Regions from separate parts of the Streptomyces sp. NPDC052114 genome, predicted to be linked through region 3. Evidence: riboswitches for the same ligand, from Rfam matches in the RefSeq annotation. Region 3 holds a riboswitch; each other region holds the start of a gene.

Region 1 (4,550 bases), on a different contig from region 3:
CGAACCGATCCAGGGGCAGACCAGCGACCTCGCGATCCAGGCCGACGAGATCCTGCGCACCCGACGGCTCCTGGAGGAACTGCTCGTACGGCACACGGGGCAGAGCCCGGAGCGGATCACCGCGGACATTGAGCGGGACAAGATCCTGGACGCGCCGGCGGCCCTGGAGTACGGCCTCGTGGACCGGATCATCCCGAACCGCAAGACCTCCCTCGCCGCGCGCGATCCGAGGTGAGCGGGCGATGCTGCCACCCGAACTGCCACCCCTGCCCGCCCTGACGCGGGCCGAGGCCGAGCTGGTCGACCGCTATCTGGAGGTCGTCGACCTGCTCGGCCGGATCAACCCCGCCCGCGCCGAGCACACCTACGGCGGACTGCGCGCCGCCCAGGCACTCGTCGGCCGGGCGACCGCCCTGCGGGACGCGCTCACGCTCATGCACCAGCGCGGCGAGAGCGAGGTGCACACCGGCACACTCGCCACGGCCCTGCGCGTCCTCGACGGCGAGCGACGGGCCCGGCGGGTCACCGTGCCGCCGCCCCCGGCCGGTTGACCACGGCGCGGACGCCCCCGCACGGCCCTCCGGAACGTCCCGGACCGGTTCGAAACGGACCAGACGAGCTACCCCGGACGGCGTACCAGGGCGTCCGCCGCCCTGCCGTGGAGAGTTGCGCCAGGTGTGTACAACGGGGGCGGAATGACACATTCCAACGCTGGTCGAGCGGTCGTCAGACCATGCCTCCTCAACCCGAATTCGTCAGTGTCCACCCGAACGGGTCAGTCGTGAGGAGCCTCACAAAACGCCGTTTCGGCTCGGTTTTTTCGCCCTTGTCGGGTCAAGATCCCTTCCGACGACAAGCCCCCGCCACAGCGGCGGGGCGGTCCGGGCGGACGCCGAGTCCTGCCGCCACCCGGATGACCGGTCGACATCGGTGCAACGGCAGGAGTGGAGGACCCAAGCACGGCGGGCCCGTCCGGGAAGTCCGGACGACGCCCTTGGGGTGAAGCCGCAGAGCACGACGCGGCCGGGCATCTTCGCCTGCCCGAACCCGACAGGTCATCCTTCACAGGCGGCTGACGAAGGGTTGCGCATGACTGCGCTGAATCATGTTCCGTCGCTGCTCAGCAGGACCGGTGCGGCATCGGTCCTCACGCTCGCCGTCGTAGGCGGCACCGTCGTGGCCCCCGGGCTCGCGTCGGAGGCACAGGCAGCCACACACGGGACGAAGGCGCTCAAGATCGCGGCTTCCAAGAAGGGCTCTCCGTACCGCTACGGCGCGGTGGGGCCCAACAGGTTCGACTGCTCGGGCCTGACGCTCTACTCGTTCAAGAAGACGGGCAAGAAACTGCCGCGCACCGCCGCCGCGCAGTACAACAAGACCAGGCACATCTCCAAGTCCCAGCGATCCCCCGGCGACCTGGTGTTCTTCCACTCGGGCCGGAACGTCTACCACGTCGGGATCTACGCGGGTAACGGCCGCATCTGGCACGCCCCCAAGACGGGCACGGTGGTCCGCCTGGAGAAGATCTGGTCCAAGAGCGTCTGGTACGGCAGGGTCCGCTGACCCGGCCGCGATCGGTCCGGCGCGCGTCACGCACCCGCCAGGTGCCCGTGCGTGACGCGCGCCGGAGCCGCGGCCCCGCAGAACCTCCGGTCACACCCGGACGGGCTCCGCCCTCACGCGAGAACCGGCTCCAGGAGGAGCACAAGACCCAGCACGCCGAGCGCGGCGCCGGTGACGGCCTCGACGGCACGGGCGGTGCGCGGCCTGCGCAGCCAGGCACCGAGCCGGTCCACCAGAAGCGCCACCACCGGGAACCACAGCAGTGCGAACGCCACCACGATCGTCGCCAGCAGCAACGTCCTGGGCATCGCGGGGCTGCCGTCGGGCACGAACTGGGGCAGCACACTGAGGAAGGTGATCGACGCCTTGGGGTTCAGGGCGTTGGTGAGGAACCCCTCGCGCAGGCCACCGCCCCGCGCCACCGGTTCGTCCCCCGAAGCGGCCCGCGGCACCGCCGCCGACCGCAGCGCGCGGTGGGCGAGGTGGAGCACATAGACCCCGCCGAGCAGTTGCAGCGCCCGGAAGAGCGCGGGCTCGGCCGCGAGGACCGCGGCGACGCCCGCGACGGCCAGCGCGGTGTGCACCAAGAGCCCGCCGGCCACACCGACCGCGCAGGCGACTCCGGCCCGTCGTGAGGCGAGCGCGTTGCGTACGACGACGGCGAAGTCGGCGCCCGGCACGGCGACCATGCCCGCGGCGACGCCGGTGAAGGCGACCAGTTGTGCGTCCATGGGGGCCAGCCTGCCCGGGCGGAGCCTTCAGCAGGTATGTGGAATATCCTGGGTCTGCCTTAAGCAGGTGTTGAGGGAGATGCCATGTACGACCCCACACGCCTCGCCGCTCTCGTGGCCGTCTCCGAGGCAGGTTCGATCACCCGGGCCGCCGAGCGCCTCGGCTACACCGTGCCCGCGCTCTCGCAGCAACTCGCCAAGCTGGAGCGCGAGGCGGGCACCGCACTGCTCGTCCGGCACCATCGCGGGGCGCGGCTGACGGGTGCGGGCGAGCTCCTCGTCGGGCATGCCCGCCGGGTGCTGGACGAGATGGAGCGGGCCCGGCACGAACTGGCGCGGCTCGCCGGGCTCTCCGGCGGACGGCTGCGGGTGGGGACGTTTCCGACCGCCGGCATCCATCTGCTGCCGCCCGTCCTGAGCGCGTTCCGCAGGGCGCATCCGGATGTGGAGCTGACGGTGACGGGGCACGAGCCGCCCTCGGGTGTCACCGCCGTGGCGACGGGCGAGGTCGACCTGGCGCTCACGCACACCTACGAGCCCGCCGATCCGGTGCCGTTGCCCGCCGCGGTCTCGGCCGAGCCGATCCTGGTCGAGGAGCTGGTCCTGGTGACCCGGCCGGGGCACGCCCTCAGCAGCGGCACCTCCCGGCTGCCGCTGGCCGAGCTGGCCGGACAGCCGCTGATCAGCATGGCGCCGGACCATCCGCCCCGGCAGGCGGTGGAGCGGGCGCTGGCCCGTGCCGGGACGAGCCCCGCGGTGCTGGTCGGGACACCGGGGTACGCACTGGTCTGCGCGCTGGTCAGCGCCGGGCTCGGGGTCGCCGTGGTACCGGAGATGGTGGCGCGCACCGCGGTCACGCCCGTCGGCACCCGCCTGCTGGAACCGGGCGACCTGCGGCGCACGATCTCCGTGGTGCACCGCACCGACGAGCCGAACGCCGCGGCGGACTCCTTCCGGGCGCTGCTGCGCGGGGCGTTCGGCCGCTCGGCCGGGACGGGCTGACCGAGCACGGCCCGGGAGATCGCGCGGACCCACCGGCGCGGCCCCCACGCGAGCTCTCGCGGGCGGATCGGCCGGTCCCGCGTCTCAGTGCGCGGCGCCGCGCTGTCTGCGCCGGACCGGCGCCTTCCAGGGCAGGGCGATCCACACGGTCTTGCCGCCCTCGTCGGTCGGACTGACCGAGAGTCTGCCGCCGCACTCTGCGGTGAGCCAGCGAATGATTACCATGCCCCGGCCGTTGTCCTGCTGGACGGCCGCGGGCAGCCGCCTGGGGTAGCGGGGGTGGCTGTCGGTGACACCGATCCGCAGCTGCTCCTCCCGGTCGAGCTCGACGTCCACGGTGAAGGTGGGCGACTGCCCCAAGGTGTGCTGCACGGCGTTCGTGGCGAGCTCGGAGACGATCAGTCTGATCGTGTCGGCCACCTCGTCGTCGCCGGGCAGTCCCCATTCGGAGAGCACCCGCAAGACGTATTTCCGGGCCGCGGAGACCGAGGCAGGATCGCTCGGCAGAGTGACGGAGGCTTCCTGGAGGTCTGCCATGGCGACGCTGTCCCTTTCCCACCGGGACCGGTCTCCGACTCGTCGCGGATGACTCGAGGACAGTCCCGAACTGGTGCTTCGCGCCAGCCTGCCACTCCTTACCCTGTCACGGGTGGCGATCCACCGAGATGTGCATATATCTGTCGCTCGAAGCGGTGAACTCTGCTACGGCAGACCGTATTTGGGATGCACACTGGTGCTTCCTCTACTGTCGCCTACTGCCCCCGCTCTGCCGCCGGGATGCCCGACGGCTCCACCCGGAAGGAGACGGGCATGCAGTACGGCCCCGCGGTGCGTCGCCGCCAACTCGGTGCCGAACTCCGCGCGCTGCGCACCCACGCGGGACTCACCAGCAGCCAGGCCGCGGCCAAGCTGGGCTGGCACCAGTCGAAGGTGAGCCGGATCGAGACCGGCCGCAGTGGCGTGAAGGCCGCCGACGTGCGTCTGCTCCTCGAAGCGTACGAGGTGAAGGACCCCCAACTGAACGAACTGCTCTTCGCGTTCGCCGGTGCCGATGACCCCGGCGCGGGGCGCCACCACTGGTGGAAGGCCTACCGCGATCTGCTGCCCGCCACCTACCGCGATTTCATCAGCCTGGAGTCGCAGGCGAGTTGGGTGCGCACGCTGGAGACGAGTGTCGTACCGGGGCTGCTGCAGACCCCCGAGTACGCGCGCGCGGTGACCCGGGCCGCACTCGGCGGCCTGCCGGAGGAGCAG
Region 2 (4,550 bases), on a different contig from region 3:
TGGCGTACTGTTGGGTTCACCGACGCGGGGTGGAGCAGCTCGGTAGCTCGCTGGGCTCATAACCCAGAGGTCGCAGGTTCAAATCCTGTCCCCGCTACTGAAGGCCGAGGGCCCGGAACCAAGCAATTGGTTCCGGGCCCTCGGTGTTTGCTGCCGTTCGCCGTCGTTTGCCGTCGTTCGCTGCTGTTCCGCGTCGTTCGCCGTGGTCTGCCGTCGTCCGGTGCCGTTCTCCGCCCTTCCGCGTAACCCGGTCGGCCCACACCAGGTCGCACCCGCCCCGCGCTGCGGGAAGCCTGAATGGAGCGCGGTGATGGGCGCGGAGTCGGCGGGAGACAAGCGGTGGGGCAGCAAGGCGTAACCGGCGACAGCGGCGCCACCGCGCACGAGTGGGCCTTCGTCCGCGCCCTGCCCTTCCTGCTCCTCGTCGTCGGCGTCGTCTTCGACGCGTCGACCCCGCCGGAGTTCACCGCCGCGCCCCTGTTCACCGCGGCCCCGCTGATCGCCGCCCCCTTCTACTCGCAGCTCAACACCGTCCTGACCGGCGCCGCGGCCGCCTCCGCCGTCTTCTTCCTGCACTACGGCCACCAGGGCACCAGCCACGTCGAGGCCGTCACCGAGCTGATCACCGTGCTGACCGTCGCCGTCCTCGCGGTCGTCATCAACCGCGTCGTGCGGCGCGGCAACGACCGGCTCGCCACCGCCCGCTCCATCGCCGAGGCCACCCAGCGCGCGGTGCTGCCCGAGCCGGACCCCCGCATCGGGGGGCTCGACATCGCCGCGCGGTACGAGGCCGCGCAGGCCGACGCGTTCATCGGGGGCGATCTGTACGCGGTGCAGGACACCCCGCACGGCGTACGGCTCATCGTCGGCGACGTACGCGGCAAGGGCATGGGCGCGGTCGCCGCGGTCGCCGTCGTCATCGGTGCCTTCCGGGAGGCCGCCGAGCAGGAGGCCACCCTGGAGGCGGTGGCGCAGCGCCTGGAGCGGGCGCTGGCGCGCGAGGGGACCCGGCGCGACGGCCTCGACGCCTTCGAGGGGTTCACCACCGCCGTCCTCGCCGAGATCCGGCACGGCGAGGGCCTCGTACGGCTCATCAACCGCGGGCACCCGCCGCCGATGCTGCTGCGCGGGGACGGCCGGCTGTGCGTCCTGTCGGCGACCGAGCCCGCGCTGCCGCTCGGCATGGGCGACCTGGGGGCCTGGCCGGACCGGGCGGACGAGACGGAGTTCCCGCCCGGCGCGCTGCTGCTCTTCTACACGGACGGCCTCTCCGAGGCGCGTGACGTGGCGGGGGAGTTCTACGACCCGGCGGCCCGGCTCGGCGGCCGGATCTTCCCGGGGCGCGCGGGCCCGCACGCGCTGCTCGCCGCGCTCGCCGAGGAGGTGCGGCGGCACACCGGGGGCGCCACGACGGACGACATGGCGCTGCTCGCCGTGCGGCGACCCACCGCCGACGACCCCGACGTCACTCCCCGTGACTGAAGTGCACCCCTCTGCACAACAACTGACGTACTGTCAACGGAATGTGAAGCTCCGGTAGAGGCCGACGAGGGGTCAAGTCGCCCCGTTCAGAACCTCCGTGTCCCGGTACGTACGGCCGAAGAGCGTTAACGATCAACAGGAACGGCTTGGAATACCGACCCGCCGTCTATTAACGTTCGATAACGCAGCGCGGTCGTCCCAGCCGTCACTAGAGGCGGCTCCGTGCGCACGCGCCTAATCCCGCAAGGGAGCCGGGGAACCACCAACTTGGGGTGAATCGGGCATCTGTGCCTCTGTGCCGGATGTCCGTAGGAGACCTTCCTGCTCCGAACCCGTCAGCTAACCCGGTAGGCGAGAAGGAAGGAAAGGAGTGCGCCCCAGTGGCGTCCAACCGGCCTGCCCCCCGAGGCGTGTACGTGCCCAATGACGACGACTTCGGTCCGTACGCCGAGGAACCCTTCGAGGAGTGGAATCCCACCGAGGAATCCATTCGTCCCGTCCGCGGCAGGCACCGTGTGCACAAGAAGGGCGGCGGCGGCCTCGCCCGCAGCTCCACCGTCCTCGGCGTGGGCGTCATCGCCGCCGTCGGCGCGGGCGGCATCGCCACCGCGCAGGGCGGCAAGCCCCCGGTCTCCATATCGATGCCCGACCTGGGCGCCGTCACGGACTCGCTGCCGGAGGCCAAGTCCCTTCCCGGCGTGGGCTCCCTGATGTCCGACGACGCGTCGGACTCCGAGGGATCCACCACCGCGACCCCCCTCAGCACCGCCGGCGTCAGCACCGCCGACGCCCGGCAGGGCACCACCGACGCCGGCGAGGCCCTGCGCGCCCGCATCATGCAGCAGGCCGAGAACCAGCAGCACCAGGCGGACTCCGCCGTGCAGACCGCGGCCGAGGACGCCGCCGTCGAGAAGGCCGCGGAAGAAGCCGCCGCCCAGCAGAAGTCGGCCGAGAAGGAGGCGGAGGCCAAGGCCGCCGCCAAGAAGAAGAAGGAGGAGGAGGCCCGCAAGGCCAAGGCCGAGGCCGAGCGTCTTGCCAAGCTCGCCAAGAGCTACGTCATCCCGACCTCCTCGTACACGCTTACCTCGCACTTCGGCGACGCCGGCTCCATGTGGTCCTCCGGCCACCACACCGGCCTCGACTTCGCCGCCCCCACCGGCACCCCCCTCAAGGCCGTGCACACGGGCACCGTCAAGGAGGCGGGCTGGGCCGGGGCGTACGGCTACCGCACCGTGCTCGAACTCGAGGACGGCACGGAGATCTGGTACTGCCACCAGTCCTCGCTCAACGTCAGCGCGGGCCAGAAGGTCAGCACCGGCGACGTCATCGGACGCGTCGGCGCGACCGGCAACGTCACCGGGCCGCACCTCCACATGGAGGTCCACACGCCCGACGGCACCGGGATCGACCCGCTCGGCTGGCTGCAGGGCAAGGGCCTCAACCCCTGACGCACCCCAACCCCTGACGCACCCCGAAGACCCCGGCGGTCCTGACGGCGACCCCCCGACGTCAGGGCTGCCGGTTCGGCATGCCCGTACTTGACGCTCCCTTGAACCGACCGACGGAATTCCCTTTCCGCCAAGGGTGTTGAGGGACGCATGACCTCTCTTCGCCCCCTCGGCCCCTCCGACCTCGAAGTCTTCCCCCTCTCCCTCGGCGGCAACGTCTTCGGCTGGACCGCGGACCGGACCGCGTCCTTCGCCGTCCTCGACGCCTACACCGCGGCGGGCGGCAACTTCATCGACACCGCCGACGCCTACTCGGCCTGGGTGGAGGGCAACAAGGGCGGCGAGTCCGAGACCCTCATCGGCGAGTGGCTCGCCGGGCGCGGCAACCGCTCCGACGTCGTCGTCGCCACGAAGGTCGGCTCCCACCCCGACTACAAGGGCCTGTCCGCGAGCACCATCAAGGCCGCCGCCGAGCAGTCCCTGCGCCGCCTGGGCACCGACTACATCGACCTCTATTACACGCACTTCGACGACCCGTCGGTCCCCGTCGAGGAGATCATCGGGGCGCTCGACGAGCTGGTGACGGCCGGCAAGGTGCGCGCCATCGCCGCCTCCAACATCACCCCCGAGCGGCTCCAGGAGTCCCTCGACTTCTCCGACCGCGAGGGCCTCGCGCGGTACGTCGCGCTCCAGCCGCACTACAACCTCGTCTCCCGGGACACCTACGAGGGCCGGCTCCAGGAGGTCGCCTCGCGCTCCGGCCTCGCCGCCGTCCCCTACTTCGCGCTCGCCGCGGGCTTCCTCACCGGCAAGTACCGTCCGGGCACGAAGGTCGAGAGCGCGCGCAGCGGCCGGGTCGAGCAGTACCTGGGCACCGAGCGGGGCGACCGGGTCCTGACCGCGCTCGACGGGATCGCCGGGGCGCGGGGCGTCCAGGTGGCGACCGTGGCGCTCGCGTGGCTGGCCGCGCAGCCGACCGTGGCGGCGCCGATCGCGTCCGCGCGCACGGTCGAGCAGCTGCCGGCGCTGCTCGCGGTGGCGGACCTCGAACTCACGCAGGCGGAGCTGGCCGCGCTGACGGCGGCCTCCGCCTGACCGCCGGCTAGGAACGGTAGGGGTTGTACGCCGGGTAGCCGTGGGCCGGGTGGGGCCGCGGCTGCCCGTACGGGGGCGGGGCGTAGGGGGTGTGGCCCCATGCCGGGGCGGCGTAGGGGGCGGGCCCGTACGGGTAGCCGTACGCCGCGTACGGCATCGGGACCATGACCGGTGCCGTCGCCCGTGCCGCGTAGTCCAGGGCCGGGCGCGCCGGTTCACGGCGCTCCCAGAGCTTCTCCAGCAACTCCCGCTCGCGTACGACGAAGTCGGCGCCGGCCCGCCCGCGGCGGCCCCGGTGGCGCAGGAACGCGAGCGAGGTCGCGTACTCCTGGTACTCCGCGACCGTGCGGGCCGCGGCCTTGCCCCAGGTGTACGAGGCGTAGTCGCGGGCCAGCGCGCGGGCGCGCATCGAGCCGAGCGCGTACGGCTCGGGCGGGGTGAGCCAGCCCGCCGCCGTGTACACGGGCAGCTCGGCGCTGATCATGCGCAGTTCGCGCTGCCGGGTCCAGATGGCGAGCCAGGTCA
Region 3 (4,550 bases):
AATACGCGTACTCGAGGAAGGAGCCCTGCATCTCGTCGACGACGTCGATGTCGAGGATCTTCTCCTCGTACGAGTCGTCGGGCGGCGGGGTCTTCGTGCTGCGGCGGGCCATCGCTGCTGCGGCTCCTTCACCAGGCAAGTACGGGATCTGACGCCGACCATTGTGGACCGTCCCACTGACAACGCCGACCACGACCCGTGCCACGGCGCTGTCACGCGCGACTACGCCGAGGGCGGACCGGGAACTTCGTCAGGTGTCAGCACGCTTGCATACAGTGGCAGGACTGGCAGGAAAGTTCTGAAAAGCAGCGATCGAAGGGACGTACATGCCCATGGGTCACACGGCCACGGCCGAGGCCGGCTCCGGCGGCCTGACAGCGACCGAGCACCGGCTGGCCAACGGCCTGCGGGTGGTGCTCTCGGAGGACCATCTGACCCCGGTCGCCGCGGTCTGCCTCTGGTACGACGTCGGCTCGCGCCACGAGGTCAAGGGGCGAACCGGCCTCGCTCACCTCTTCGAGCACCTCATGTTCCAGGGCTCGAAGCAGGTGCACGGCAACGGCCACTTCGAGCTGGTCCAGGGAGCGGGAGGCTCGCTCAACGGCACGACGAGCTTCGAGCGCACCAACTACTTCGAGACCATGCCGGCCCACCAGTTGGAGCTGGCCCTGTGGCTCGAGGCCGACCGCATGGGCTCGCTGCTCTCCGCGCTCGACGAGGAGTCGATGGAGAACCAGCGAGACGTGGTCAAGAACGAGCGCCGCCAGCGCTACGACAACGTGCCCTACGGCACGGCGTTCGAGAAGCTGGTCGCCCTCGCGTACCCGGAGGGCCACCCCTACCACCACACGCCGATCGGCTCGATGGCCGACCTGGACGCGGCCACCCTGGAGGACGCGCGCCAGTTCTTCCGCACGTACTACGCGCCCAACAACGCCGTCCTGTCGGTCGTCGGCGACATCGACCCCGAGCAGACGCTCGCCTGGGTCGAGAAGTACTTCGGGTCGATCCCCTCGCACGACGGCAAGCAGCCGCCGCGCGACGGCTCGCTGCCCGAGCGCATCGGCGAGCAGCTGCGCGAGGTCGTCGAGGAGGACGTCCCGGCCCGCGCCCTGATGGCCGCCTACCGCCTCCCGGAGGACGGCACGCGCGCGTGCGACGCCGCCGACCTGGCCCTCACGGTCCTCGGCAGCGGCGAGTCCTCCCGGCTGTACAACCGGCTCGTGCGCCGCGACCGCACCGCCGTCGCCGCCGGGTTCGGTCTCCTGCGCCTGGCCGGTGCGCCGTCGCTCGGCTGGCTGGACGTGAAGACCTCCGGAGACGTCGAGGTGCCCGTCATCGAGGCGGCCGTCGACGAGGAGCTCGCCCGCTTCGCCGCGGAGGGCCCCACCGCGGAGGAGATGGAGCGCGCGCAGGCGCAGCTGGAGCGCGAGTGGCTCGACCGGCTCGGCACGGTCGCGGGCCGCGCCGACGAACTGTGCCGGTTCGCCGTCCTGTTCGGTGACCCGCAGCTCGCCCTCACCGCCGTGCGGCGCGTCCTCGACGTCACCGCGGAAGAGGTCCAGGCGGCCGCGGCGGCCCGCCTGCGCCCCGACAACCGCGCGGTGCTCGTGTACGAGCCCGTGACCGCCGACGCGGCCGAGGCCGCCACCGACGAGAGCGAATCCGCAGCCGACGCGGGCGCAGAGGAAGAGGAGGCGGCGAAGTGACCGAGGCCGCGACGATGCAGTTCCAGCCCCAGCCCCAGGCCGGTCCCGCCAAGCCCTGGGCCTTCCCCGCCCCCGAGCGCGGCGCGCTCCCCAACGGCCTCACCGTGCTGCGCTGCCACCGCCCCGGCCAGCAGGTCGTCGCCGTGGAGATCCACCTGGAGGCGCCCCTGGACGCCGAGCCGCAGGGGCTGGACGGCGTCGCCACCATCATGGCGAGGGCCTTCTCCGAAGGCACCGACAAGCACTCCGCCGAGGAGTTCGCCGCCGAGCTCGACCGCTGCGGCGCGACCTTCGACGCGCACGCCGACCACCCCGGCGTCCGCGTCTCCCTCGAAGTGCCCGTCTCCCGCCTCCCGAAGGCACTCGGCCTGGTGGCCGACGCCCTGCGCGCCCCCGCCTTCGAGGACAGCGAGGTCGAGCGTCTCGTACGCAACCGTCTGGACGAGATCCCGCACGAGGCCGCCAACCCGGCGCGCCGCGCGGCCAAGGAGCTCTTCCGGCAGCTCTTCCCGGCCTCCTCGCGCATGTCGCGCCCGCGCCAGGGCACCGAGGAGACGGTCACGGCCATCGACTCGGCGGCCGTGCGCGCCTTCTACGAGAAGCACGTCAGGCCCGCCACGGCCACGCTCGTCGTGGTCGGCGACCTGGCGGGCACCGACCTGGACGCCGTCCTCGCGGACACCGTCGGCGCCTGGACGGGCTCCGCGGCCGAGCCGCGCCCGGTGCCGCCGGTGACCGCCGACGACCACGGCCGCGTCGTCATCGTGGACCGCCCCGGAGCCGTCCAGACGCAGCTGCTGATCGGCCGCGTCGGCGCGGACCGGCACGACCGCGTCTGGCCCGCCCAGGTCCTCGGCACGTACTGCCTGGGCGGCACCCTCACCTCCCGCCTGGACCGCGTCCTGCGCGAGGAGAAGGGATACACCTACGGCGTACGGTCGTTCGGCCAGGTCCTGCGTTCGGCGCCGGACGGGTCGGGCGCCGCGCTCCTCGGCATCAGCGGCTCCGTGGACACGCCGAACACCGGACCGGCGCTCGACGACCTCTGGAAGGTCCTGCGCACCCTCGCCGCCGAGGGCCTCACGGATGCCGAGCGCGACGTGGCCGTGCAGAACCTCGTCGGGGTGGCCCCGCTGAAGTTCGAGATGGCCGCCTCCGTGGCGGCCACGCTCGCCGACCAGGTCGAGCAGCACCTGCCGGACGACTTCCAGGCGCGGCTGTACCAGCAGTTGGCCGCCACGGGCACCGTGGAGGCCACCGCCGCCGTCGTGAACGCCTTCCCGGGGGACCGCCTGGTGACGGTCCTGGTCGGCGACGCCGCGCAGATCGAGGAGCCCGTCAAGGCCCTCGGCATCGGCGAGGTGACGGTCGTCACCGGCTGAGTGACCGTCAGGCCGCCCCCGGGTGGCCCGGCGACCCTCCTGCCGGTCCTCCCGGCAGTCGGGACATTTCGTGACCCCGGCGACCGATTCGGTCGCCGGGGTCCTCATATGTCCGGATTCATATGGAGGTTGCCTGTCTGGTGTGTGGCGTGCGCTACAAAAGGTGGATTCTGTTTGTCGATCGAAAGATGCCCCGTTTAGCGTTCGGTCCGGCTGTCCGTCACGCAGTACGTCGCATCCGCGACACCGGACAGTCATCGCCGAGTCCCCGTACGGCGCGAGCCAGGGGAGCCGGGGACCCACACGTCCCTTGGGGTGAATCGGACACCTTGCCGTCAGGCGAGGGATCCGTAGGAGACCTTCCTGCTCCGAACCCGTCAGCTAACCCGGTAGGCGAGAGGGAAGGAAAGGATCACCCGCTTCATGGCGTTCACCCGTGCCACCGGGAAGCACCGTCGTCCGAGCCGCCTGACGCGTACCACGGCGAACGCCGCGGGTGTCGCAGCGCTCACCACCACCGGCGTCATCGGAGGCCTCGCGGGCCAGGCGTTCGCCGCCCCCGACGACATGGCCGTCGAGCACACCGGCCTCACCCAGGCCGTCTCCGTCGGTGACTCGCTCGCCGCCGGCGTCGACGCGCAGGCCGTCGCGCAGAAGCAGGCCGCCGCCGACGCCGCTGCCGCCCAGCAGGCCGAAGAGGCCGCCAAGAAGAAGGCCGCCGAGGAGAAGCGCAAGGCCGAGGCCGAGGCCAAGGCGAAGGCCAAGAAGGAGCGCGAGGCCAAGGAGCGCGCCGCCCGCGAGGCCGAGCGCAAGCGCCTGAACACCTACGTCTCGCCGATCTCCGGCAGTTACGTCTCCACGGGCTACCAGACCGGCGGCGCCATGTGGTCCTCCGGCAGCCACACCGGCGTCGACTTCCACGCCGCGTCCGGCACCACGGTCCACGCGGTCGGCTCCGGCACCGTCGTCGAGGCCGGCTGGGGCGGCGCCTACGGCAACAACGTGGTCATCAAGATGAACGACGGCACGTACACCCAATACGGCCACATGTCGTCCCTCAGCGTCACCGTCGGCCAGACGGTCACCCCGGGCCAGCAGATAGGCCTCTCGGGCTCCACCGGCAACTCCAGTGGTCCCCACCTCCACTTCGAGGCCCGTACCGGCGCCGACTACGGCTCGGACATCGACCCCGTCTCGTACCTGCGCTCGCACGGCGTCAACGTCTGACCCACGGGACCTACGGGATCCACGGGATCCACGGGACCCGCGGAACCCGCGGCACCGTCGCGCCGCCACAGCGGCGCACCCCACGCCACAGCGAAAGCCCCGGCTCGCCCCGAGCCGGGGCTTTCGGCGATCTCCGCCCGGGGGTCTTCCAGGCCTTCCCGGTCCCTCGCGCGCGTCCCGCGACTTCCTTGGCCAAAAGATATCCATGGATTCCGGTCCGCCATCGGAAATT

The links. Region 3 has a riboswitch for cyclic di-AMP ahead of AB0L89_RS32595 (M23 family metallopeptidase). Riboswitches for the same ligand answer to the same signal wherever they lie in the genome.
Region 1: linked by a shared signal. The riboswitch ahead of AB0L89_RS20715 (C40 family peptidase) and the one ahead of AB0L89_RS32595 (M23 family metallopeptidase) in region 3 are both predicted to bind cyclic di-AMP.
Region 2: linked by a shared signal. The riboswitch ahead of AB0L89_RS18585 (M23 family metallopeptidase) and the one ahead of AB0L89_RS32595 (M23 family metallopeptidase) in region 3 are both predicted to bind cyclic di-AMP.

Annotation. Positions count from the first base shown of each region.
Region 1 covers NZ_JBFAWC010000009.1:56,776-61,325, forward strand. Annotated here, with positions in the region: gene AB0L89_RS20705 (ATP-dependent Clp protease proteolytic subunit) at 1-235, shown strand, start outside; gene AB0L89_RS20710 (hypothetical protein) at 243-551, shown strand; cyclic di-AMP (ydaO/yuaA leader) riboswitch at 910-1,086, shown strand; gene AB0L89_RS20715 (C40 family peptidase) at 1,090-1,563, shown strand; gene AB0L89_RS20720 (LysE family transporter) at 1,677-2,294, opposite strand; gene AB0L89_RS20725 (LysR family transcriptional regulator) at 2,379-3,296, shown strand; gene AB0L89_RS20730 (ATP-binding protein) at 3,381-3,833, opposite strand; gene AB0L89_RS20735 (helix-turn-helix transcriptional regulator) at 4,107-4,550, shown strand, end outside.
Region 2 covers NZ_JBFAWC010000007.1:387,433-391,982, forward strand. Annotated here, with positions in the region: tRNA gene AB0L89_RS18575 (tRNA-Met) at 24-97, shown strand; gene AB0L89_RS18580 (PP2C family protein-serine/threonine phosphatase) at 340-1,482, shown strand; cyclic di-AMP (ydaO/yuaA leader) riboswitch at 1,704-1,851, shown strand; gene AB0L89_RS18585 (M23 family metallopeptidase) at 1,899-2,930, shown strand; gene AB0L89_RS18590 (aldo/keto reductase) at 3,081-4,025, shown strand; gene AB0L89_RS18595 (PrsW family glutamic-type intramembrane protease) at 4,033-4,550, opposite strand, start outside.
Region 3 covers NZ_JBFAWC010000018.1:120,531-125,080, forward strand. Annotated here, with positions in the region: gene AB0L89_RS32580 (DNA topoisomerase IV subunit A) at 1-112, opposite strand, end outside; gene AB0L89_RS32585 (pitrilysin family protein) at 333-1,709, shown strand; gene AB0L89_RS32590 (pitrilysin family protein) at 1,706-3,091, shown strand; cyclic di-AMP (ydaO/yuaA leader) riboswitch at 3,340-3,502, shown strand; gene AB0L89_RS32595 (M23 family metallopeptidase) at 3,515-4,318, shown strand.